Regions from separate parts of the Halomonas sp. C22 genome, predicted to be linked through region 1. Evidence: predicted binding sites of a transcription regulator. Region 1 holds the regulator's gene; each other region holds the start of a gene.
The links. Region 1 encodes LexA, which represses DNA repair genes until DNA is damaged. Its sites were predicted from a motif close to TACTGTNTANNTANACAGTA; they were not measured.
Positions count from the first base shown of each region.

Region 2: the regulator LexA is predicted to act here: its motif matches at 6,717-6,736, upstream of FEU76_RS16565 (PA0069 family radical SAM protein).
Region 3: the regulator LexA is predicted to act here: its motif matches at 1,577-1,596, upstream of recN (DNA repair protein RecN).

Region 1 covers NZ_VBVC01000005.1:212,978-220,807, reverse strand. The annotation lists gene FEU76_RS12110 (hypoxanthine-guanine phosphoribosyltransferase) at 1-298, opposite strand, end outside; gene nagZ (beta-N-acetylhexosaminidase) at 329-1,348, opposite strand; gene FEU76_RS12100 (L,D-transpeptidase) at 1,432-1,947, opposite strand; gene FEU76_RS12095 (TetR/AcrR family transcriptional regulator) at 1,925-2,611, opposite strand; gene lexA (transcriptional repressor LexA) at 2,836-3,513, shown strand; gene FEU76_RS12085 (energy-coupling factor ABC transporter permease) at 3,548-4,219, opposite strand; gene purU (formyltetrahydrofolate deformylase) at 4,243-5,097, opposite strand; gene FEU76_RS12075 (ribonuclease J) at 5,372-6,970, shown strand; gene moaE (molybdopterin synthase catalytic subunit MoaE) at 7,051-7,530, opposite strand; gene moaC (cyclic pyranopterin monophosphate synthase MoaC) at 7,534-7,830, opposite strand, start outside.
Region 2 covers NZ_VBVC01000011.1:30,715-38,544, reverse strand. The annotation lists gene coxB (cytochrome c oxidase subunit II) at 1-169, shown strand, start outside; gene ctaD (cytochrome c oxidase subunit I) at 166-2,691, shown strand; gene FEU76_RS16580 (hypothetical protein) at 2,696-3,052, shown strand; gene FEU76_RS16575 (heavy metal translocating P-type ATPase) at 3,132-5,357, shown strand; gene FEU76_RS16570 (winged helix-turn-helix domain-containing protein) at 5,275-5,571, opposite strand; gene FEU76_RS16565 (PA0069 family radical SAM protein) at 5,610-6,689, opposite strand; gene FEU76_RS16560 (cysteine hydrolase family protein) at 6,858-7,442, shown strand; gene FEU76_RS16555 (gamma-glutamylcyclotransferase family protein) at 7,420-7,761, opposite strand.
Region 3 covers NZ_VBVC01000010.1:48,257-56,086, reverse strand. The annotation lists gene recN (DNA repair protein RecN) at 1-1,529, opposite strand, end outside; gene grpE (nucleotide exchange factor GrpE) at 1,730-2,359, shown strand; gene dnaK (molecular chaperone DnaK) at 2,512-4,446, shown strand; gene dnaJ (molecular chaperone DnaJ) at 4,556-5,707, shown strand; gene FEU76_RS16020 (DMT family transporter) at 5,916-6,818, shown strand; gene FEU76_RS16015 (DUF2218 domain-containing protein) at 6,940-7,221, shown strand; gene dapB (4-hydroxy-tetrahydrodipicolinate reductase) at 7,335-7,830, shown strand, end outside.

The DNA of each region.
Region 1 (7,830 bases):
GAGAGACCCGCCAGAACAGCTCGCCGCCGCGCAGTTCATTGCGGTAGCGGGTAGCGTGCAGGTAGTCCACTTCCAGTGGGAAACCCAGACGTGTCAGCAGATGACCGGTGGTGATCAACCCCCCGTTCATGACGCAGTAGAAAACCGGCAGCTTATCGCCCAGGTCACGGGTAATCTCTTCCGCCATACGGTCCAGCGCACGCTCGACCTGCTCCTGTGAAATCAAGCAGTCGGCGTTGTCCATCAACTCGCGCATGGAGTCCAGCGACTCCAGCGCCTCTTTATCCAATTTGGACATCGAGCCTCTCCAAAACAGTTTATGGGTCAATTAGCTGGCGTCAGCGACCAGCGCTTCCAGCCTGGCGTGGGTCTTGCGCCAACGGCCCAGCGCGGCCAGTGCTTCCAGCTGCGGTCGCGCGCGACCATAACGCAGCTTGGCGGGCCGCTTGTTGAATACGTCATGACAGGCCTGCACCACTTCCAGCGCAGCCTCACGGTCGTTGCAGATCAGCAGCATGTCGCAGCCCGCTGCCAGGGCAGCCTTGGCACGCTCGGCGGGGCCACCCGCCTCATGAGCCCCCGCCATGCTCAGGTCATCCGAGAAGATGCAGCCTTTGAAGCCCAGCGACTCACGCAGCATGCCTAGCCAACTGGGCGAAAAACCGGCCGGACGCGAATCGAAGGCAGAGTAGACGATATGGGCGGGCATGACGCCGTTGAGCAGCGTGGCAAGCTGGCTGAAGGGCACCAGGTCGTGCTCCTTGATGGCCGAGAGCGGACGCTCATCGACAGGGAGGGCGGTGTGCGAATCGGCCCCCACGCCGCCGTGGCCGGGAAAGTGCTTGCCCACAGCTGCCATTCCCGCCTCATGCAATCCGTGCACGAAGGCTTGCCCCAGCAAGGCGACGTGCTGAGGGTCTCGGCTGAAGCTGCGCTCCCCGATCACGCTGGAAATACCGCTGTCCACGTCCAGCACGGGGGCAAAGCTGATGTCCAGGCCACAGGCGGCCATTTCCATGCCCAGCAGCCAGCCGGTATCTTTGGCCAGCGCCAGCCCTACCGACTGATCATGGGCAAACACGTCGCCAATCCGAGCCATGGGCGGCAGGCGCGTCACGCCTTGCCGGATACGCTGGACCCGACCGCCCTCTTGGTCGACGGCCAATAGCAGGTCGCCGCGCACACGACGAATGCTGTCACACAGCTCCCGCACTTGGGTGGCGCTTTCCACGTTACGAGCAAACAGAATCACGCCACCTACCGCGGGATTCTTCAGCAGGCGCTTGTCTTCCTTGGTCAGGGTCTGGCCTTCCAGGTCGAGCATGACCGGGCCTAAAGGTTGAGTCATCGTACTGGGTCCAGGAAAAAGGGCGTCATTCTAGACCACCCGTGTGATCTTTCAAAATGTGGAGTATGCCAGCGGGGAAAACGTCAATGCAGCCATACTGGCGTACCCGGCACAGCCCGTTTGAAAAGCCAGAGCAGGTCGGGATTACGTAGACGCACACAGCCGTGAGAAGCAGCAAGGCCCATGGGCTGGTCAGGGGGAGTACCGTGCAGGTAGATGTAGCGACGCTGGGAATCGACACAGCCGCCGCGATTGATACCGCGCTCCAGGCCACATAGCCACAGTATGCGGGTCAAGATCCAGTCGCGCTCGGGGAATTCGACCGCCAAATCGGCAGAGTAGACCTCTCCGGTCCAACGACGCCCCCGAAAGACCGCATCCTCGGGTAGCCCATCGCCAATCGCTGCTCGAATGTAGTGCCAACCCAACGGAGTACGTCCACTGCCCTCTTCTTGCCCTACGCCGGCCTTGCCCGTCGAAATGGCGCATTCATGCTCTAGCGCGCTCCCCTGCCACCAGCGCAGGCGTTGGGCCTCGGTGTCGATTTCCATCCAGCCACCGTCAACGGGCGGCAGGTCAGCCAATCTGGGCGTGTGCATGGGGCTTCTCATCCACGGTTGCTGCGGGCAACGGCATCGGCGCGCTCATGGCCGCCACCACAACGGGGCGCAGACGTCGGATCAAGTCGCGTACCGTTACCTGCTCTTGATAATCCTTGGCGGCGATATCGCGCAGTGCATCCAGGCCAGACAGAGTGAAAATCACCGTGCCCAGCATGAAGTGCAGCCGCCAGAAACGCTCGGCATCTGGCAGCTCGGGGGTCGCCCGGCGCACCAACTCCGTGAAGCGCGTGAAGACATCGCCATACTGCTGCTGAATGTAGCGACGCAGGTGTCCTTGCGCCTGGCTGTAAGCCAGCCCCAGCAGCCGCATGAACACTTTCAGGCTATGCCGCTCGGCAGGCACGGCCAGCACGGTAGTGGCCATGGTTTCCAGCAGCACCTCCAGAGGAATGGCCTGGCCTTCGTAGCGCGCTTCCAGCTCGTCCAGCGCAGTATGGAAGCGTTCGGAGAACGGGTCTAGGTAACGGGCAAATACCGCCTGTATCAGCGCTTTCTTCGACCCGAAGTGATAATTGACGGCAGCAAGGTTGACCCGCGCTTTGCTGGTGATATTGCGCAGTGATGTCTCGGCAAACCCCCGCTCTGCAAAGAGCACCTCTGCCGTATCCAAAATACGTGTGACCGTATCCGACTGGGCCATAGCGCCCTCCCAAAACAGGTGTTTAAAACATGGCGATCGCGTTGGCGAATAGTATGCCATTACCCCTGCTGGCTCAAACGATTATCCCGCTCAAGGTTCAGGCTGCGTGCCACGGTACGGATTGCAACTCATCATGTACTGGACAGAGCAACATACTGTATACTTAAACACATACTGATTTTACGGACATGTAGCGACTGTCTTTTCACTGTTTGGAGTCTGATATGTCACGCCCACTCACCGCACGCCAGCAGCATGTATATGATTTTATCGTGAAGACCATGGGCGAGCTTGGCTACCCCCCTACCCGCGCCGAAATCGCCAAGGCGCTGGGCTTTCGTTCCCCCAACGCCGCCGAAGAGCATCTGCGCGCTCTGGAGCGCAAAGGTGCCATTCGCATCATTCGCAATACGTCCCGCGGCATACGCCTGCCCAACCAGGAGCCGCTCGACGCCACGCCCCCGGCAGCCGAGCCTGCCAGCGCCGCCAACGATGCCACGCCCAGCGGGCTGCCGGTCATTGGCGAAGTCGCGGCGGGCAGTCCCATTCTGGCAGCGGAGCATATCGACCGTTACTGCCCGCTCCCTGCAGAGTACTTCACCCCCAAGGCCGACTATCTGCTGCGAGTTCGCGGCCTGTCGATGAAGGACGTGGGCATTCTGGAAGGCGATCTGCTGGCGGTGCATCGTACCGACCGCGTGCGTGACGGTCAGATCGTCGTCGCGCGCCTGGAAGACGAAGTCACGGTCAAGCGTTTTAAACGCCAGGGGCATCACGTCACGCTGCTCGCCGAGAACGAAGACTTCGCCCCCATCGAAATCGACCTGAGAACTCAACAGCTGGATATCGAAGGCGTCGGGGTAGGCGTCATCCGAGGCGGCAACGGCCAGGCACTGGGCTAAAATACTGGGCCAGGGCACTGGACCAAGCCACCGCCTACTGCATATCTATGTAACGATGGTCGTTGAACGTGGCGACCCAGTGCGGGTGGTAGACCAGCAAGATACTCAGCAGCATGCCGGTGATGAAGGCTTCCGAGGGCATCAGCAAGGGTAAAAAGCGGGCATACTCCTGAGCCAGATAAATCGCTTCAGGGTCGGTGCCCGCCACCAGAATCAGCCCCACGGCCGCCAGCCCGCCTCCTAGCGTGGCCAGCGCAGCACCGAAAAAACCGCAGGCAAACAGAAACACCATCAGGTTGTCCGGCAAGCGGCGATCCACGATACGCCATACCACCCCCGTGATCACGGCGGGCACCAGTCCCGTCACCAACACGTTGGGCCCCAACAGCTCCCAGGCATTGCGCCCGATCACCACCATCGCCACGTTGAGCAGCAAGTTGCTGATCAAGGCCAGGGGCACCTTGAACACCAGCGTCATCAGCACCGTGAACACCAGATGCAGGGTCAACCAATCGACCGCCTGGGCCCGCAGCTGCCACATCAGCATCACGGCAAGCGTCGCGGCCATCCAGCGATGCTGCAAACCGGTATCTTCCAGCAGCGGCTGCCAGGGGCGCTGCCAAAGCACCCACCCCAGCGCACCTGCCGACACCAGCCAGGTAGCCAGCAGTGCCCAGGTGGCCAGCACGCTTTGTGCAAAGGACATGGCGCCCCTCCCCGGTGGGCGAGTTAGCTGAACACGACGGTCTTGTTACCGTGAATCAATACGCGGTCTTCCAGATGCCAGCGCAGGCCGCGGGCCAGCACGGCTTTTTCCACATCACGGCCAAAGCGCACCAGATCGGTGGGCGTATGGCAGTGGCTTACCCGATGGATATCCTGCTCGATGATGGGCCCCGCATCCAGCTCTTCGGTCACGTAATGGCAGGTGGCACCGATCAGCTTGACGCCACGCTCGTAAGCCTGGTGGTAAGGCTTTGCCCCGGCAAAGGAGGGCAAGAAGCTGTGATGAATATTGATGACGCGCCCGGCATAGCGCTCGCACAACGAGGGGGGCAGTATCTGCATGTACCGCGCCAACACGACACAGTCGGCCCGTGCCGCATCGATCTGGGTTTGTACCTGATCGAAAGCCGCCTGCTTGTTGGCCGGGTCCACCGGCACGTGATGATAAGGAATGCCGTACCACTCGGTGAGCGAACGCATGTCGTCATGATTGGAAATGACGCTGACGATATCGCAATCCAGCTCGCCTGCCTGCCAGCGATACAGCAGATCCACCAGGCAGTGGGATTCCCGGGAAACCATCAACACCACGCGGCGGCGCTTCTGGGTGTCCACCAGTGACCACTGCATATCGAATTCGGCGGCGACGGGTTCGAACGCCGTGCGCAGCGCCTCGGCAGACATGCCCAATGAATCGGCGAGAATTTCGTAACGCATGAAAAAGCGACCCGTCTCCAGGTCGGAGTGCTGGCTGGCCTCGGTAATCGAGCCGCCCTGCTGGGCAATGAAGCTGGAAACACGCGCCACGATGCCCACCTGATCCGGGCACGACACAACTAAACGGTAATAATGAGACATCAATGAACACTCTTGCGTATGTAACGGCACGTTCGCCAGGGACTTACCTGCCGACAGGCAAGCCTCACCAGGCGCGCTAGTGTAACGCAAGCGCTGCGACCAAGCACTGTGGTGCAGTGCCGCGATGATTGTTACAGGCCCCTCCCTTCCCGTATAGTTAAGAGATTACTTCCCAGGCTTTTCATGACCGATGCATCCACCACGCGTTCAACTTCGTCCCCGTCGCCGCCCGCCCCTGCACCTGCTTCCGCTAGGTGGATGCGGTGAAATTGGAATGAATCTTACGCTGTATGGATACGACGATCAGTGGATCGCCGTCGATTGCGGCATGATGATTCGTCAAGATCTGCCCAACTCGCCGCTGCAGGTACCCAACACCGACACCCTGCAGACCCTCGGTATCACGCCTGCCGCGCTGTTCATCACCCATGGTCATGAAGACCACATCGGCGCCGCCGCCTGGCTATGGCCGCGCTGGGGCTGCCCTATTTTTGCCACCCCGCTGGCGGCGGGCCTGCTGCGCCACAAGTTTGCCGAACACCAGCTCAGCAGCGCTGCCATCGAAATCATCGAACCCGGCGATGCGGTTGAGCGCGGGCCCTTTACCCTGCGTTACTTGAGTGTCACCCACTCCATACCTGAAAGCTGCGCCATCATGATGCAGGCAGGCGACTATCGGGTTCTGCATACGGGTGACTGGAAACTGGACCCGGAGCCGCTCATCGGTGCGCCGGTGAATGCCGCCCATTTCCGCGCGCTGGCCCCTCTGGACCTGGTGGTGGGTGACTCTACCAATGCCCCCATGCCAGGGCAGTCGGCCAGCGAAGGCGATGTCGCCAAGGCACTGGCCAGCACCCTTGCGAAGTGCAAGGGGCGCGTCGTGGTGTCGTGTTTCGCCAGCAACCTGGCGAGGGTTCTGGCCATCGGGCGTGCCGCACAAGCCTGCGGACGCCGTGTCAGCTTGATGGGCCGCTCCATGGAGCGCATGGTGAGCGTGGCCAGAGGGTTGGGCTACCTGGACGATTTTCCGGCACTGGTACCGCCCCACGATCTTGGCTATTTGCCCCCCGAAGAAGTCGTGATCATTGCCACGGGCAGTCAGGGTGAGCCACGCGCTGCGCTTCAACGACTGGCGCAACGCCGTCATCCCTTCGTCGACCTGGAGCCCGGTGACAGCGTCATTTTTTCCGCCAAGGCCATCCCGGGCAATGAGCGCCCCATCGAACAGCTTAAAAAACGTTTGTTACAGCTGGGTGTCGACCTCTTCGATGAAAACAATCATCCCGAGCTGCATGCCACAGGGCATCCAGCCCAAGAAGAGCTCAAGAAGCTTTACCAATGGGTACGCCCAAAAGCCCTGTTACCCGTGCACGGTGAAGCTCGACATCAGCAGGCCCACCAGGCACTGGCCGAACAGCTGGGCATCAGCGCGCCCCTTGCGCCGCTCAATGGCGACATGATCGCGCTCGACAACCAGGGCCTGCGCCTGGAAACACGCCACCCCCAGCCACCTTGCATCGTCGATCAAAACAGCGTGAGGCCCCACCCCGGGCTCGAGCACCAGACTCCCGGCGCACGGCGCGGAAGCCTGTTTCTGGCACTACCGGTGACCGCCACCGAGACCGGCTGGTGGCGCATTGGACGGATGATGCTGGATACCACGGGAGCCAGCCCGCTGGATGAGGAGAGTTTCAGCGATTGGCTGGACGAGCAGTTGGAAGAGATCGAGGCCGAGACCCTGGCAGACTTGCGCCAGGCGCTGCAACCGCGCCTGATGCACTGGCTGGCCAACCACCTTCAGCACATGCCTGAGGTGCACCTGCAGATCATGGCCGCCGATATGCCGACCGAGGAAGAACTCGATCGGCAGTAGTTCACGCGGTAGTTCAGGCAAAAATTCATGCCAAAGTTCTTGCCAAAGTTCATGCCGAATTCAGCAGGCCCAAGCGCGGGTCATGACCAGCGCTCGGCATCCTGCTGATCGGTTTTGCGCTCCTTGACCCAATACGTCCCCTGGCGTGCGCGCTCCTTTTTCCAGAACGGCGCCTGGGTCTTGAGATAGTCCATGATGAAGTCACAGGCCAGGAAGGCATCCCGGCGATGCGCACTGGCGACCAGCACGCGAACGATAGGGTCACCTGGCGCCAAATCTCCCACCCGATGAATGATGCGCACCGCCTGGAGCGACCAGCGTTGCCAGGCCTGCTCGGCGATCTCCATCAGGCTGCGCTCGGTCATTCCGGGGTAATGCTCCAGCGTCAAGCCCAGTACATCGGGCGACTCGTTGAAGTCGCGCACCAGCCCGGTAAAGCTGACCACCGCGCCGATATCCGTGCGACCCCGAAGCGCCTGCTCGTAGCCATGCGCCATGGAGAAGCTTTCCTCGGTGACCTCGACCACGAGCGCTTTATGCGGATGCTCAAGCAGCGCCATGGCTTAGCCTCCCGTGACCGGTGGGAAGAACGCCACTTCGTCATCGTCGGTAATGCGCGAACTGTCGCTGGCCATGACCTGGTTGATGGCACATAACGTACGCTGATCGGACAACAGCGCATAGCGCGCATCCTGAGCGCTGAGCGCCGCCTTCAGGCCCGCGACGTTGCGGCTCGGCAAGCGATCCAGATCCACCGACACATCGCTTTCCCCGACCCGCTCGCGCAGCTCGGCCAGAAACTTGACCCGCACGCAGGGAGATGAGCAACGCTCCCCAAGGCTTACTTCCCCCGATGCCCC
Region 2 (7,830 bases), on a different contig from region 1:
CCGAGCGACGCTGGGCGCTGGCGTGATGGCCATGGACGATGGCGCCATCAGCCAATGGCTGCAGCATCATCAGACGCTGAAGCCCGGTAACCTGATGCCGTCCCACGATGATATCGACACGGACACCCTGGACAGCCTGGGTGCTTGGTTGGAGACCTTGAACCCATGAGTAGCGTTAGTCAAAAAGCCGTTGAGCAGGACCCGAAGCAGCTCCACGAAGACCTGCACGATATCTGGGGCAACCCCAAGGGATTGAAGGCACTGACCATCGTCAACCATACGACGCTGGGCCTGCGCTTCATGATCACCGGGATGGTGTTTTTCCTGATCGGCGGCATCCTGGCCATGCTGGTGCGTACTCAGCTGGCCATGCCCGATCAGGATTTCATGTCGCCGGATATCTACAATCAGGTCACGACCATGCATGGCACGGTCATGATGTTCCTGTTCGCCATCCCCATGCTGGAGGGCTTGGCGATCTACATGATCCCCAAGATGATCGGCGCGCGAGACCTGGTATGCCCCCGGCTGACCTCGCTGGGCTACTGGTGTTACCTGTTCGGCGGCATCATTCTGACCTCCAGCCTGATTCTGGAAATCGCTCCTTCCAGCGGCTGGTTCATGTATACCCCGCTCAGCAGCAGCGAGTTTTCCCCTGACCTCGGCCCTGATTTCTGGCTGTTGGGGATTACTTTCGTGGAAATCTCGGCGCTTTCTGCCGGGGTGGAAATCGTCGTCTCCATCTTGCGCACCCGTACCCAGGGCATGGCGCTGCATAAAATGCCGCTGTTTGCCTGGTACATCCTTGCCATGGCGCTGATGATCGTGGTGGGCTTTCCGCCGCTGATTCTGGCCAGTGTCATGCTGGAACTGGAGCGCGCCGTCGGCATGCCGTTTTTCGAAGTGGCCAGTGGTGGCGATCCGATTCTGTGGCAACACCTGTTCTGGCTGTTCGGGCACCCTGAGGTCTACATCATCTTCCTGCCAGCGGCGGGGATCATCTCGACGCTGATTCCGGTCTTTGCCGGTAGGCCCATCGTCGGCTACGGCTGGGTGGTCTTTGCCATTATCGTCACGGGGTTCATCAGCTTCGGCCTGTGGGTTCACCACATGTTCACGGTGGGCATTCCCCAGCTGGCGCAGGCCTTCTTCTCGGCGGCCAGTATGCTGGTGGCAGTGCCCACGGCCATTCAGGTGTTCGTGTGGCTGGCCACGCTATGGCTGGGCAAGCCCAAAATGAAGCTGCCCATGCTGTGGGTGCTGGGCTTTCTGATCATCTTTGTCTGTGGTGGCTTGACCGGGGTCATGCTGGCGCTGGTGCCGTTCAACTGGCAGGTGCACGATACCCACTTCGTGGTGGCGCACATGCACTACGTGCTGGTGGGGGGCATGTTCTTCCCGCTGATTGCCGGGCTCTACTACTGGCTGCCGCTGTTTTCCGGGCGCATGCCCTCTGAGAACCTTGGACGCTGGGGTTTCTGGCTGACGTTCCTGGGCTTCAACGGCACCTTCCTGATCATGCACTGGACCGGGCTGCTGGGGATGCCGCGCCGGGTCTACACCTACGATACCGGCATGGGCTGGGATATCTACAACCTGCTTTCGTCGGTCAGCAGCTTTGTCATGTCTGCCGGTATTGCCATGGTGCTGCTGGATATTGCGCTGCACTTCCGCTTTGGCAAACCCGCCAAGCAGAACCCCTGGAACGCCGATACGCTGGAGTGGGCCAACACCATGCCGCCCAGTGCCTACAACTTCGTCAGCCTGCCCAAGATCGAAACCCGTCACCCCCTGTGGGATGACCCCAACCTGCCTGTCACCATGGCAGAAGGGAAGCACTCGCTGGCGGTGGCCACCCACGGGCGGCGTGAGATGTGGGGCACTGATCCCATCTCCGGCAAGGTGCGTGAAATCATTCACCTGCCGGGTAACTCCTGGTGGCCGCTGTTTGCTGCCATGGCGCTGGCGGTGGTGTGTATCAGCCTGCTGGTGCGGGTCTATGCGCTGGCCGGTGTCTTCGTGCTGATTGCCGGGGTGTTCCTGCTGCGCTGGTCCTGGGAGAACGGCGCGCATCCCAAGGCCTCGCCGGATGCCGATGTGTCACCCGGTGACCCGCCGCTGCACTCTCGCACCATGGATGGCCCGGGTGTGTGGGCCATGGGCACCTTCCTGATTGCCAACGGCTCGTTCTTCCTCTCGTACCTGTTTGGCTGGTTCTATCTATGGACCGTCTCCCCGGAGTGGAGCATGCCCGACACATCGCCACTGTCGTTGGTGGGGCTGGTGGTAGCGGCTCTGGCCATGACGGCGGGCTACATCGTGATGGTCAAAATGATTCGCGGGCTGCGCCGCCAGCAGGATGCCGGGCTTGCCAGCGGTTTCTATCTGGCCGGTGCGCTGGGAGCCGTGCAGGTGGCCGTGACCACCTGGGTGATGCTGGCCGCCGATTTGGCTCCCACCGAGACCACCCACGATGCCGTGCTGCTGTTGGGCCTGATTTATGCCCTGTTCCACGGCGGGCTGGCGGTCGTGCTGACGGTCATGCAGGCGCTGCGGGTGCGCTACGGCTACGTGGGGGCCCACGCGCCGTTCGAACCTGCCGTAGTGGTACAGCTGTGGCGCTACAACGCCGTGGTGTTCTGGATCCTGGTGGGCTCGCTCGCTGTGTTGCCCCGCGTCATTGGAGGTTGAGGCCATGTCACCTTTACTCGAGCGCTTGAGGTTGACGCATCCCATCCACTTCGTGGTGGGCCTGACCGTGTGGTGCATCTGGTTCATCGCCGTCTATGGAGGCCACGCCGTGGCCTGCGAGGTGGCGGCTCCCGCCACGGAGCGTGGCGTGTTCACGCTGCTCAATGGCTGGATGCTGCTGCTGAGTCTCGTCACGACCGCGCTGCTGGCGGCGCTTACCTGGTGGTGCTGGCAAGCGGGCCAGCGCCATCAGGGGCGCGCCCGGTTCAATGCCGTGGTTTCGGCGGGGTTGTATCTGTTCTCCGCGCTCAGCGTGGTGTTCGTGGCGCTGCCGATCATAGGCATTCCGCCTTGCGTGTAACGTGGCCTTGAGCGACGCATCGGCCACGCACGCGGCCCAACCCGACGGCCTGGAAGCACCGCTGTATACGCTGCACGGCATGTGGTGCACCAGCTGTGCGCTGGCGGTGGAAGGAGCGCTCAAACAGCAGCCGGGCGTGCTCGACGCCAGCGTCCACTACCCGACCGCCACCGTGTGGGTGAAGGGTGAGCCCGATGCCACGGCGCTGGACGCACTGGCGCCCAACGTGGCGCGGCTGGGCTATCGGCTGGCGCCGTTGGAAGACCTGCAGGACGCCCATGCCCGGCTGGAGCAGGAAAGCCGTTACTTGACCCTGCGCTTGATCGTCGGCTCGGTGTTTGGCATGTGGACCATGCTGGCCTCGCTGCTGATCTACGCTGGGGCCATGCCCACGGCCGCGCTGGAGAGCGTGCTGGCCTGGGTGTCGGGTGCCTTTGCGATTCCCGTGGTGAGCTATGCCGGGCTGCCTTTCTACCGGGCGGGCTGGCGCACACTGCGGGCAAGGCGGCCCGGCATGGACGTGCTGGTGAGCCTGGGCGTGCTGGGCGCCGTAGTGGTATCGCTGGGCCTTTTGTGGCGTGGCTCGGTAGAGGTCTATTTCGATACGGCGGTGATGCTCATCGTCCTGCTATTGGTGGGGCGGCTGGTCGAAACGCTGTGTCGTCAGCGGGGCTTGAAAGCCTTCGATGCCCTGGCGCTGCCCGATACGTCGGTGCCGGTGCTGCATCAAGGGCAGGTTCAGGAAACTGCCATCGAGGAGGTCACGCTGGGCCAACGCATTGCCGTTGCCCCAGGCGACGTGGTGCCGCTGGATGGCACCCTGGAGACCGACGGCTGGCTGGACACCGCCACGCTGTCCGGTGAAAGCCAGCCGCGCTTCGTGGGTGCCGGGCAGCCAGTGTATGCAGGCTGTCGTTTTATGGGCCGCGGTGGGCAGGGCGGCTCGCTGGAACTGACCGTGACCGCCACGGCGGGCCAGCGGCGAATGGACAAACTGTGTGACCAGATGCGTCGCTTTCAAACGCAAAAAGGGGAGCTGCACACCTTGGCCGAACGGTTTGCCGCCTGGCTGAGCCCCGCGGCGCTGGTGTTGGCGGCAGTGACCCTGCCCATTGCCTGGCTGATGGGCGTGGGGTGGGATGAAGCGAGCGTGCGCGCGCTCTCGGTGCTGGTGGTGGCCTGCCCCTGCGCCGTGGGTCTGGCTGTGCCGCTGGCAAGCCTGGCGGGCAGCAGCCAGGCCACCCAGCAGGGTATTGCGCTGCGCGACCCTGCCGCGCTGGAAGTGTTGGCCAAGGTGCGCTCGGTGGCGTTCGACAAGACCGGTACTTTGACCCAGGGGCAGCATCGCGTGCTGCACGCGATGCTGCGCGAGGGGGCTGACGACGCAGGGTTTCGCCTACAGTTGGCCGTGGCAGTCAGGCAGAGTGAACACCCGCTGGCGAACGGACTGCGCCACTGGGCAAGCGGCACCTCGCGGGATCAGGTGGAGGTTCATGAAACGCCGGGGGCCGGGCAAACCATCACATTCGCCGATGGCCACACCTGGTGGCTGGGCAGTAACGCGTGGCTGGCCCAGCAGGGCAAGGAGATCCCCGCCGATGCAAAGCACCCGGCATATGGCTTTGCATCCGAGGTGCTGGTGGCGGATGAGCAAGGATGGCTGGCCACCCTGTACCTGGCCGACCAGCCCGTGCCGGATGCCCAGGCCACGCTTGCCCAGCTGCAGAGCGCCGGTTACGTGCTGGCGCTGATCAGCGGAGATCGCCAGGGCCCGGTGCAGTGGCTGGGCCAGCGTGTTGGTCTATCGCGGGAAGCGTGCTATGCCCAGCGCTCCCCGGAGGCCAAGGCACGTTTGCTGGAGGCGCTGCCATCGCCCACGCTGTACGTGGGCGATGGGGTCAACGACACGCTGAGCCTGGCAGCAGCAGCGGTGGGCGTGGCCCCGCTGCACGCCAGCGACGCTGCCCGGGAAGGGGCCGCTGCTCAGCTGCTGTCTCCCGGTATTGCGGGGGTCGCCAGGCTGTTGAGGGTTGCGCAGCGAACGCGTCGCATCATGGTCCAGAACCTGCTGTTATCGGCGCTCTATAACACTCTGGCGCTGGGGTTGGTGGTCACCATGGCCATTCCCCCGCTGATTGCTGTGCTGGCCATGGCCGCCAGTTCCCTCAGCGTCACACTCAACGCCGCGAGGCTGACCTGGGCCGAGCCCGATGCGCCTTGGCCTACTCACGGTAGCCCAACGCCTCACCCAGCTGCTGAGCATGTTGCGCCACCCAGCGCGGATCGATCGCGCCCCACTGCTTGATGACGTAGTGGCCGATGTTATGGCGCTCGCCGTCGCCTTTTTCGAACACGCACTCGATGTCCAGTTCGCTCAGCGAGGCGATAGTATCCTGAGCCGTGCGCCTGGGCATGCCGGTGGCTTCCATCAGCGCAGGCACGCTGGAAATGCCTTGTTCGATCAAGTGGGCCACGTATAGGCGGCGGTAAAAGCTGGATTTTGTTTTACTGAGCGACATAGCGAGGGCGTCTTCTTGGTGATGTGTACTCCAGCAGTCTAATCAAATAAGTCCCCCTGTGCCCGCGGTGGCCGAAAGTCGCGGGTGTTCAAGCCCTGCTCGGTGCGCGATTGCATGTTCCATTGACGGCTGGCGCGCTGGAAACGCTGGGCGATCAGGTCGGCAAAGACCCCTTCCCCACGAAAGCGCTTACCAAACCGTGCATCGTAGTTCTGGCCGCCTCGACACTGGCGCATCAAGCTCATGACCTTGGCGGCACGTTCCGGGTAATGGGCGTTCAGCCAGGCTTCGAACAGAGGGGCGACTTCATGGGGCAGTCGCAGCAGCATCCAGGTCGCGGTACGCGCCCCCGCCCGGCTGGCCGCTTCGAGGATGCGCTCGATTTCATGGTCGGTGAGTCCCGGGATGATCGGTGACACCAGCGTGCCTACCGGTATGCCTGCCGTGTTCAGCTCGCGAATGGCTCTCAAGCGTGCCTGGGGCGATGCCGCCCGAGGCTCCAGCGTGCGCTTGAGGTTGGCGTCCAGGCTGGTCAGGCTGACGAACACCCGTACCAAACGATGCTCCGCCATTTCCGCCAGCAGGTCCAGGTCGCGAAGGACCAGCGTGCTCTTGGTCACTAGGGTGACCGGGTGGCGACAGGCCAGCAGCAGCTCCAGCAGGCGCCGGGTCGTCTGGTAAGTGGCTTCCAGCGGCTGGTAGCAGTCGGTGTTGCCAGACAGGTTGATGGGGCGGCAGACATACTGCGGATGGCAAAGCTCCTCTTTCAGATGCTCGACCAGGCCGCTGCGGGCGATCAGTCGGGTTTCAAAATCGAGCCCCGGCGACAGGTCCCAATAGGCGTGGGAAGGGCGGGCATAGCAGTACACGCAGCCATGTTCGCAGCCACGGTAAGGGTTCAGGGAGCGGTCAAAGGGAAGATCGGGTGAGCGGTTCCAGGAGAGCGCGCTTTTGCTGGGCTCTTCGCGCACTTCGGTAGCCAGCGATGGGCGAGCTTCCTCTTGCCACCAGCCATCGTCCTCCATGACGCTGCGGGTCGGTGAAAAACGGTTATGGGGGTCGTAAGTGGCACCGCGACCTTTATGCACGGCGGATAGGGGAAGGTTATGGGCGGTCATCGGGAGCCTCGCGCTGAGCTACCTATAATATGTTTATCCATACAGTATAGGGTGTTTGTCGTGCTCTGCAAGCAAGGGGCAGCGGTAGGCCATCAACTGCTCGATGCCGTTGGGAAACGCCGTGGGGCGACGTAAACTGGCTGCAACTGTCCATTTGAGAGAGTCACCATGAAACAACATGAAGCCAGCCCAGCAGTGGCGTTGATGATTATCGACATGCAGCAGGGCATGGCGACGCCTGACGCGGGGGCACGCAATAATCCGCAGGCAGAGGCCAATATTCAGCGCCTATTGATGGCCTGGCGGCAAGCTGCCGGGGTGGTCGTACATGTGCGACATATCTCGCGCTCACCTGGCTCACCGTTTTGGCCCGGGCAGAGCGGCGTCCTGTTTCAGCCAGCGCTAGCGCCCTTGCCCTCCGAGCATGTGGTCGAGAAGAACGTGCCGGACGCGTTCGTTCACTCAGGCCTGGAGCGCTGGTTGCACGTTCGGGGCATCCGTGATCTTGTGGTGGTTGGGGTGAGCACCAGCAACTCGGTGGAAGCCACGGCGCGCACCGCAGGCAATCTCGGTTTCGATACCTGGGTCGTGAGCGACGCGACGTTTACGTTTGCCAAGTGCGATTATGCGGGCACGGAGCGTACCGCCGATGAAGTGCACGCCATGTCGCTGGCCAATCTGGCGGGGGAGTATGCGCAGATCGTGGATACGCAAGGAGCGCTGGCGCGGTTTACCACTCGCCGCGGCGAATGAGCGATGCTTCCTCGACGGCGGGGTTGTAGAGGTAGCACCAGGCATCGCCATGAGAGGTCGCCAGCACCGCCCGGTCGTAGGTCCCTTTTTGGGGGGAGTGGTGCAGGTAATCTTCCAGCTCATCGAGCCGGGCTAGCCGCTCGGCATCGATGGCATACACTTCCACCACAACGCCTGTGGAGGGTATGAGCTTGGCGCCGGGGTAGGGGCCCAGGTCGTAAAGCGTAATCGCCGTCAAGCAGTCCTTGCCCAGCATGTCTGCGCCGCCCAGCCAATGATGATTGCGATGACCGTGCTTTAACGTGCCGTATACCGCCACGCGGGGCAGCGTTGGACTGCCTGGTAAAGGTAGTTCATTAGGATGCTCGTTTTTCGTTACCTGGGAGCT
Region 3 (7,830 bases), on a different contig from region 1:
TCGCGTTTGGCGCGTTTTTCGATATGCAGATGCTGATGCGCCTGGGCGGCCACCTGCGGCAGGTGGGTCACGGTCATCACCTGGCCGTTTTCGCCCAGCTTGCGCAGCAGCTGGCCGACGATTTCGGCCGTCGCACCGGAAATACCCACGTCCACTTCATCGAAGACCAGGCTGGGAATGGTGGAGTGCGAGGCCGCCACGACCTGAATGGCCAAACTGATACGCGACAGTTCACCGCCGGATGCCACTTTCGCCAGCGGGCGCGCAGGCTGGCCAGGGTTGGCACTGATCAGGAACTGTACGTGATCCAACCCTTCTGGGGTGGGTGTGTCGCGAGGGGTAACGTCGACATCGAAACGCGCCTTGCCCATGGCCAGAAAGGCCAGCTGCTGCTGAACTTCCTTGCCCAGCCGTACCGCCGCTTTTTGGCGAGCGTCACTGAGCAGCTTGGCATCGCTGCGGTAGCGCTCGCGGTAGTCGGCCACCTGGCTGCTTAGGGCCTCCAGGTCATCATCGCTGGCTTCCAGCTGGGCCACTTCCTGGCGTAGCTGGGCATGCAGAGCGCAGATTTCCTCCGGGGCGACATGGTGCTTGCGCGCAATGCGGTGCACGTCGCCCATGCGCTCCTCGACCCAGGCCAAGCGCTCGGGGTCCAGTTCGGTGGTGCTGGCCAGACGCTGAAGCTCGCTGGCGGCTTCTTCTACCTGAATGCGCGCATCGCTGAGCATGGCCAGGGTGTTGGCCAGCGTACCCTTGTCGCTGCCGGGCAGGGCGCTCAAGTGTGCGTAGGCCTGATTCAGCAACGACAGCGCACCGCCCTCATCGCTTTCACAGCAGTCGGCGGCAAACTGGGTTTCTCGCAGGGTCTCTTCCGCGTGGGCCAGCGTGTGCTGCTCTTCTTCCAGGGTTTGCAGTTCGCCTTCGGCGAGGCCCAGCTGGTCGAGCTCTTCCACCTGATAGCGCAACAGCTGGCGCTTGGCCTCTACCTCGCTGCCCTCTTCACTGAGCTTTTTCAACCGACGACGGGCATTGCGCCATTCACGGTAAGTCTCGGCCAGCTGCTGGCTGCGCTCGCGAAGCCCGGCGTAGTCATCCAGCAGCGCCAAGTGGGTTTCTTCGCGCATGAGCGCCTGGTGGGCGTGCTGGCCATGGATTTGAATCAGCTGTTCGCCCAGCGATTTCAGGTCGGCAATGGTGGCCGGGTGGCCGTTGATCCATGCTTTGGAGCGCCCGCTGGCGGTAACGACGCGGCGTAACAGGCACTCGTCGGTAGGCAGTTCCCGGGCCTGCAGCCACTCGATGGCGGCAGGCAGGTGTTGAATGTCGAAGCGGGCGGAAAGGTCGGTGCGCTCGCAGCCGTGGCGCACGCTGCCTGCGTCGGCACGCTCGCCCAGGCAGAGCCCCAGCGCGCCCAGCAAGATGGATTTACCCGCCCCGGTTTCCCCCGTGATAGCGGTCATGCCACGGCTGAGGTCGAGTTCAAGGCGGTCAACAATCGCGTAATCCTGGATCGCTAGCTGTGTCAGCATGAGGCCTCCTGAGGCGGTGCATCCCGAATGCTGGATGCTTATCCAATAATTGTTGTTTTATACAGTAGTCGATAACTCACTTCAATGCCCCTCTTGAGATGGCTTTGATGGCCCCCATATAGCTTTTATCCGTGGTCTAAATCCCGCGAATCAACTCAGGTGGCCGCCAACGGCACCGCTACGTATTTCAGGAGCAAGGCATGGCTAAAGAACCGCAAACCCCGTTGGATGAAGAGCTGGCGCGTCAGGAGCAGGAAGCCGAAGTCACGGAGCAAACGGCAGAAGAGCGCCTGGTAGAAGGCGAGCTGGAAGGGCTGATCGAAGACGAAGCAGTGCTCGATGGCAGCGTAGGCAACCCTGAAGCCGACGTGCTGGCCGCCCAGGTAGAAGAGCTGGAGCAGAGCCTGGCCCAGGCCAAGGACCAGGCCCTGCGCGCCGCCGCTGAAGCACAGAACGTGCGCCGTCGCGCCGAGCAAGAGGCCGAAAAGGCGCGCAAGTTTGCGCTGGAGAAGTTCGTCAAGGAACTGCTGCCCGTCGTGGACAGCCTGGAGAAAGCCCTGGAAAGCATGCAGGAAGACGCTTCCGACGTGCATCGTGAAGGCGTCTCCATGACTCTGAAGATGCAGCTGGGCGTGCTGGCCAAGTTTGGCGTCGAAAGCATCGAGCCTCAGGGCGAACCCTTCGACCCGCAGATGCATGAAGCCATGGCCATGGTGCCCAATCCCGAGCTGGAGCCCAACACGGTAATGGACGTCATGCAGAAGGGCTACTCCCTGAATGGCCGTCTGGTGCGTCCCGCGATGGTGGTGGTCAGCCAGAAAGCCGGTTGATGGGATGACGCATTGCAGAAAAAAAGCCCTTGAAATGCGCCAGGCGGCCCCCAAATAAAGGGCAACTCGCGAGAATGCTCGCAAACGCCTTAAACAGTTTTGACGGCGTAAACCACTAGTTTTTTGTTTCAACCGAATTCGAGGTTTTTGCTATGGGACGCATTATTGGTATCGACCTGGGCACCACTAACTCTTGTGTAGCCGTGCTCGATGGTGACAGCGCTAAAGTCATTGAAAACGCCGAAGGCGGTCGTACCACGCCTTCCATCATTGCCTACACCGATGACGGCGAAACGCTGGTAGGTCAGGCGGCCAAGCGTCAGGCCGTGACCAACCCGGAAAACACCCTTTACGCCATCAAGCGTCTGATCGGTCGTCGTTTCAAGGACGACGTCGTTCAAAAAGACATCAAGATGGTGCCGTACAAGATTGCCGAAGCCGACAACGGTGACGCGTGGGTAGAAGTCAAAGGCAAGAAGATGGCTCCCCCGCAGGTCAGCGCCGAAGTGCTGAAGAAGATGAAGAAGACCGCCGAAGACTACCTCGGCGAGCCGGTGACCGAAGCGGTCATCACCGTTCCGGCCTACTTCAACGACAGCCAGCGTCAGGCCACCAAAGATGCGGGCCGTATTGCCGGTCTGGACGTCAAGCGCATCATCAACGAGCCGACTGCCGCAGCGCTTGCCTACGGCATGGACAAGTCTCGTGGTGACAAGACCATCGCGGTCTACGACCTGGGCGGCGGTACCTTCGATATCTCCATCATCGAAGTCGCCGATGTCGATGGTGAAACCCAGTTCGAAGTACTGGCCACCAACGGTGACACCTTCCTGGGCGGTGAAGATTTCGACCTGGCGCTGATCAACTATCTGGTCGACCAGTTCAAAACCGACAGCGGCATCAACCTGTCGGGCGACAACCTGGCCATGCAGCGTCTGAAGGAAGCCGCCGAGAAAGCCAAGATCGAGCTTTCCAGCGCTCAGCAGACCGACGTCAACCTGCCGTACATCACGGCAGACAACACAGGCCCGAAACACCTGAACGTCAAGGTGACCCGCGCCAAGCTGGAGTCGCTGGTAGAAGACCTGGTGCAGCGCTCTCTCGAGCCATGCAAAACGGCTCTGAAAGATGCTGGCCTGTCCGCGTCTGAAATCGACGAAGTGATCCTGGTCGGCGGCCAGACCCGCATGCCGATGGTTCAGAAGAAAGCGGCAGACTTCTTCGGTAAAGAAGCCCGTAAAGACGTCAACCCCGATGAAGCCGTCGCCGTAGGTGCCGCGATTCAGGGTGGCGTACTGGGCGGCGACGTGAAAGACGTTCTGCTGCTGGACGTGACGCCGTTGACCCTGGGTATCGAAACCATGGGTGGCGTCATGACGCCGCTGATCGACAAGAACACCACCATCCCCACCAAGAAGACTCAAACCTTCTCGACGGCGGATGACAACCAGACGGCGGTGACCATTCACGTCGTGCAGGGCGAGCGCAAGCAAGTGTCGCAGAACAAGTCGCTGGGTCGTTTCGACCTCTCCGACATTCCGCCGGCACCGCGTGGCGTACCGCAAATCGAAGTGGCCTTCGATCTGGATGCCAACGGTATCCTGAACGTATCGGCCAAGGACAAGGCGACGGGCAAAGAGCAGTCCATCGTGATCAAGGCGTCCAGCGGCCTGACGGACGAAGAGATCGAGCAGATGGTTCGCGACGCCGAAGCCCACGCCGACGAAGACAAGAAGTTCGAAGCGCTGGTGCAACTGCGCAACCAGGCGGACGGCATGATTCACGCCACTCGCAAGACCGTGCAGGAAGCGGGCGACAAGGCCACCGATGACGAGAAACAAGCCATCGAGACGGCCATCGCCGAACTGGAAGAAGCGGTCAAGACCGATGACCAGGACAACATCCAGAAGAAACTGGATGCGCTGACCGAAGCCTCCGGCCAACTGGCGCAGAAGATGTACGCCGAGCAGGCAGACGCTGCCCAGCAGGCAGGCGCAGAAGGCGCGGAAAGCACCAACGCCAAGCAGGACGACGACGTGGTTGACGCCGAGTACGAAGAAGTCAACGACGAGCAGAAGAAGCAGTAACCCACCTCTTTCTGCCAAGGAAAGCGGTGACGCGGGAGGCAACTCCCGCGTTGCTGTTTCCGCGGCCGAGACGCCAATAGTGCGTAGCTAACCAGGAGGCGTAGGACCCATGTCCAAGCGCGATTATTACGAAGTCCTGGGTGTCGAAAAAGGGGCCGATCAGAAAGAGATCAAAAAGGCCTATCGCCGTCTGGCGCAAAAATTCCACCCTGATCGAAACCCGGACGATAACACCGCAGCGGAAAAATTCCGCGAGGTGTCTGAAGCCTACGAAGTCTTGAGCGACGGCGAAAAGCGCGCCGCCTATGACCAGTTTGGTCATGCCGGTGTGGATGGCCAGGGCGGTGGCTTTGGCGGCGGCGGCTTCGGCGGTGGAGCCGGTGATTTTGGCGACATTTTTGGCGATGTGTTCGGCGACATCTTCGGGGGCGGCGGTGGCCGTCGGCGGGGCCCCAATGCGCCCGCGCGAGGGTCCGACCTGCGCTACAATCTGGAGCTGGACCTCGAAAGCGCCGTGTCCGGTACCACGGTGGATATTCGCGTTCCGCGCCATATCGAATGTGACCGCTGTGACGGTGGCGGTGCCGAGCCAGGCTCCTCCAAGGAAACCTGCCCCACGTGTCACGGCCATGGCCAGGTACGCATGCAGCAGGGCTTCTTTGCGGTTCAGCAGACCTGCCCCACATGCCATGGTAGCGGCCAGCACATCAAAGTGCCGTGCCACAAATGTAATGGCGAAGGGCGTGTACGCGAAACCCGTACTCTCTCGGTGAAAATTCCGCCGGGTGTCGATACCGGTGATCGCATTCGCCTCAATGGCGAAGGCGAAAGCGGCGTGAATGGCGGCCCAGCGGGCGACCTGTACGTACAGGTGTCCATCAAGCCTCACCATATCTTCCGCCGCGATGGCAAACACCTGCAGTGCGACGTGCCGATCAATTTCGTGGACGCCGCGCTGGGAGGCGAGCTGGAAGTGCCGACGCTGGATGGACGCGTGAAGCTGAAGATCCCGCCGGAAACCCAGACCGGCAAGCTCTTCCGCCTGCGCGGCAAGGGCGTGAAGCCCGTTCGTGGCGGCGCCCCCGGCGACCTGCTGTGCAAGGTAGTGCTGGAAACGCCCGTCAACCTCAACGACGAGCAGAAAGACCTGCTTCGCCAGCTGCAAGAGAGCTTCGATGGCAGCAACAGCCACAGCCACTCACCGAAGAAGACCGGCTTCTTCGACAGCGTGAAGAAGTTCTTCGAAGATATGAAACCGTAAAGATGACGGCCTGACGACCAGGGACGCCCCGGCACGGTAACGTGCCGGGGCGTCTTTGTATCTGCCTCTGGCTTCAGAAGCGTTCGCTCTGGCTCTTTTGCATGCCCTGAGCACGCGGTATTTTATTAGCCAGCTAATGGCGGGTTGGGTCAGAATGGCTCAAACGAAGATGTTTGCCGCCAGCCTAACGAAAAAGGAATGTAGCCGGATGACCACGGAGGCCATGGATCGCCCTGGTTTGGGGATCGTGTTGCGGGTGCTGTCGGGGGTGCTGTTCACCGGCATGTTGGTGTGCATCAAGGCCGTCAGTGATGCGGTGCCCGTGGGGCAGTCGGTGTTTTTTCGCTCGCTGTTTGCGTTGCTGCCCATCGTGGTGTTTCTGGTGCTGCGCCATGAGTTTCCGCGCGGGCTGGCGACGCGGCGGCCGTTGGGGCACGCGCTGCGCTCAGGGCTGGGGGCGGCGGCCATGTTTGCTTCGTTTGCCACGGTGGCGCTGCTGCCGGTGGCGGAAACCACACTGCTGGCGCAATTGACGCCGGTCTTCATGGCGTTGGGGGGAGTGCTGCTGCTGGGGGAGCGCTTTTCGTTCTATCGTGCTGGGGCGTTTGGTCTGGCGCTTTGCGGGGTGGGCGTGCTGGTAATGCCCCAGGTGCTGGGGAGTAGTGGGCAGGGCTCGCTGTTGGGGTATGGGCTGGGGGCGCTGAGCGCGCTGCTGACGGCGGGGGCTCTGCTCACGGTACGGCGTATTTCCCGCACGGAAACGGCGGCGTCCATCGCGTTCTATTTTATCGTGGTCTCGGCGCTGGCCGGGCTGCTGACCCTGCCGCTGGGGTGGGCGGCGCTGGATACACGGCAGTTCGGGCTGCTGGTGCTTTCCGGTTTGTTCGGCGGCGCGGCGCATATCGCCATGACGCTGGCGCTGCGTTACGCCGAAGTGTCGCGGCTGGCCCCGTTCGAATACATCGCGCTGGCCTGGCCGGTGCTGGCCGATGCGTGGCTGTTCGGGCTGCCCGTGTCCAGCGGCTTCCTGATGGCCTTGCCCTTTTTGCTGGGCGGCGTGGGCCTGGCCACACTGGAGGGGCGCCGAGGGGCGAAGCGTTGGCAGCGTTAGGCGGCAGCGCTTGCAGGAAAGCGAACGTATCGTTGCAGTAAATTCTCATTGGTCACTTGGCGGTTGGCAGGGCGGGCTTTAGGCTTGGGAGCTGAGCCGTCATCGAACAGGAGTAGGGCGTATGCCGTTATCTCGCGCCGAGATTGCCACCCCGTCTGGGGCAAGATTGATCAACCGGTTGTGCAAGCACTGGGCCCACAAGCTGGAGGTGGAGCAGGGCGAGCAGCATGCCAAAATCGTGTTTGCCAGCGGCACCTGCCTGATGCACGCGGAGCCCGAGCGCCTGGTCGTCTCCATCGAAACCCTCGAAGAAGAGCATCTGGACCAGCTGGAAGGCGTGGTGGAAAGCCATCTGGTGCGCATGGCGAAAGATGAGCCGCTGGAGATCGTCTGGGAGAACTGAGCGCCATCCGCCGTGCTTCCGTCAGCACCGCATCCCGTCAGGTGGTCTGCTATAATCGCGGCCACCTTTTTTGTTTCTCGCTGATGCCGAACGGCACACGCACAGGAGTTCCCATGACCCGAATTGCCATTGTGGGCGTAGCTGGCCGTATGGGCCGCACCTTAGTCAACGCCATAGAACAGGATGCCGGTGCCCAGCTGGCCGGGGGAATCGTCGAGCCGGGCAGTTCGCTGGCGGGGGCGGATATCGGCGAGCTGGCAGGCGTAGGCAAGCGGGGAGTGGTGGCGGTGGACTCGTTGGCGGCCATCGTGGACGACTTCGACGTGCTGATCGACTTCACGGCGCCCAAGGTGACGCTGGCGAACCTGGCGTTTTGTGCCGAGCACGGCAAGCGCATCGTGATCGGTACGACCGGCATGAACGATGACGAGCTGGCCGAGCTGGACAGCTACCGCGACCGCGTAGCGATGGTATTTGCACCCAACATGAGCGTCGGCGTGAACCTGACCCTGAAACTGCTGGAAACGGCGGCCAAGGCGTTGGGCGACGAAGGCTACGACATCGAAGTGATCGAGTCTCACCACCGCCATAAGGTCGATGCGCCGTCCG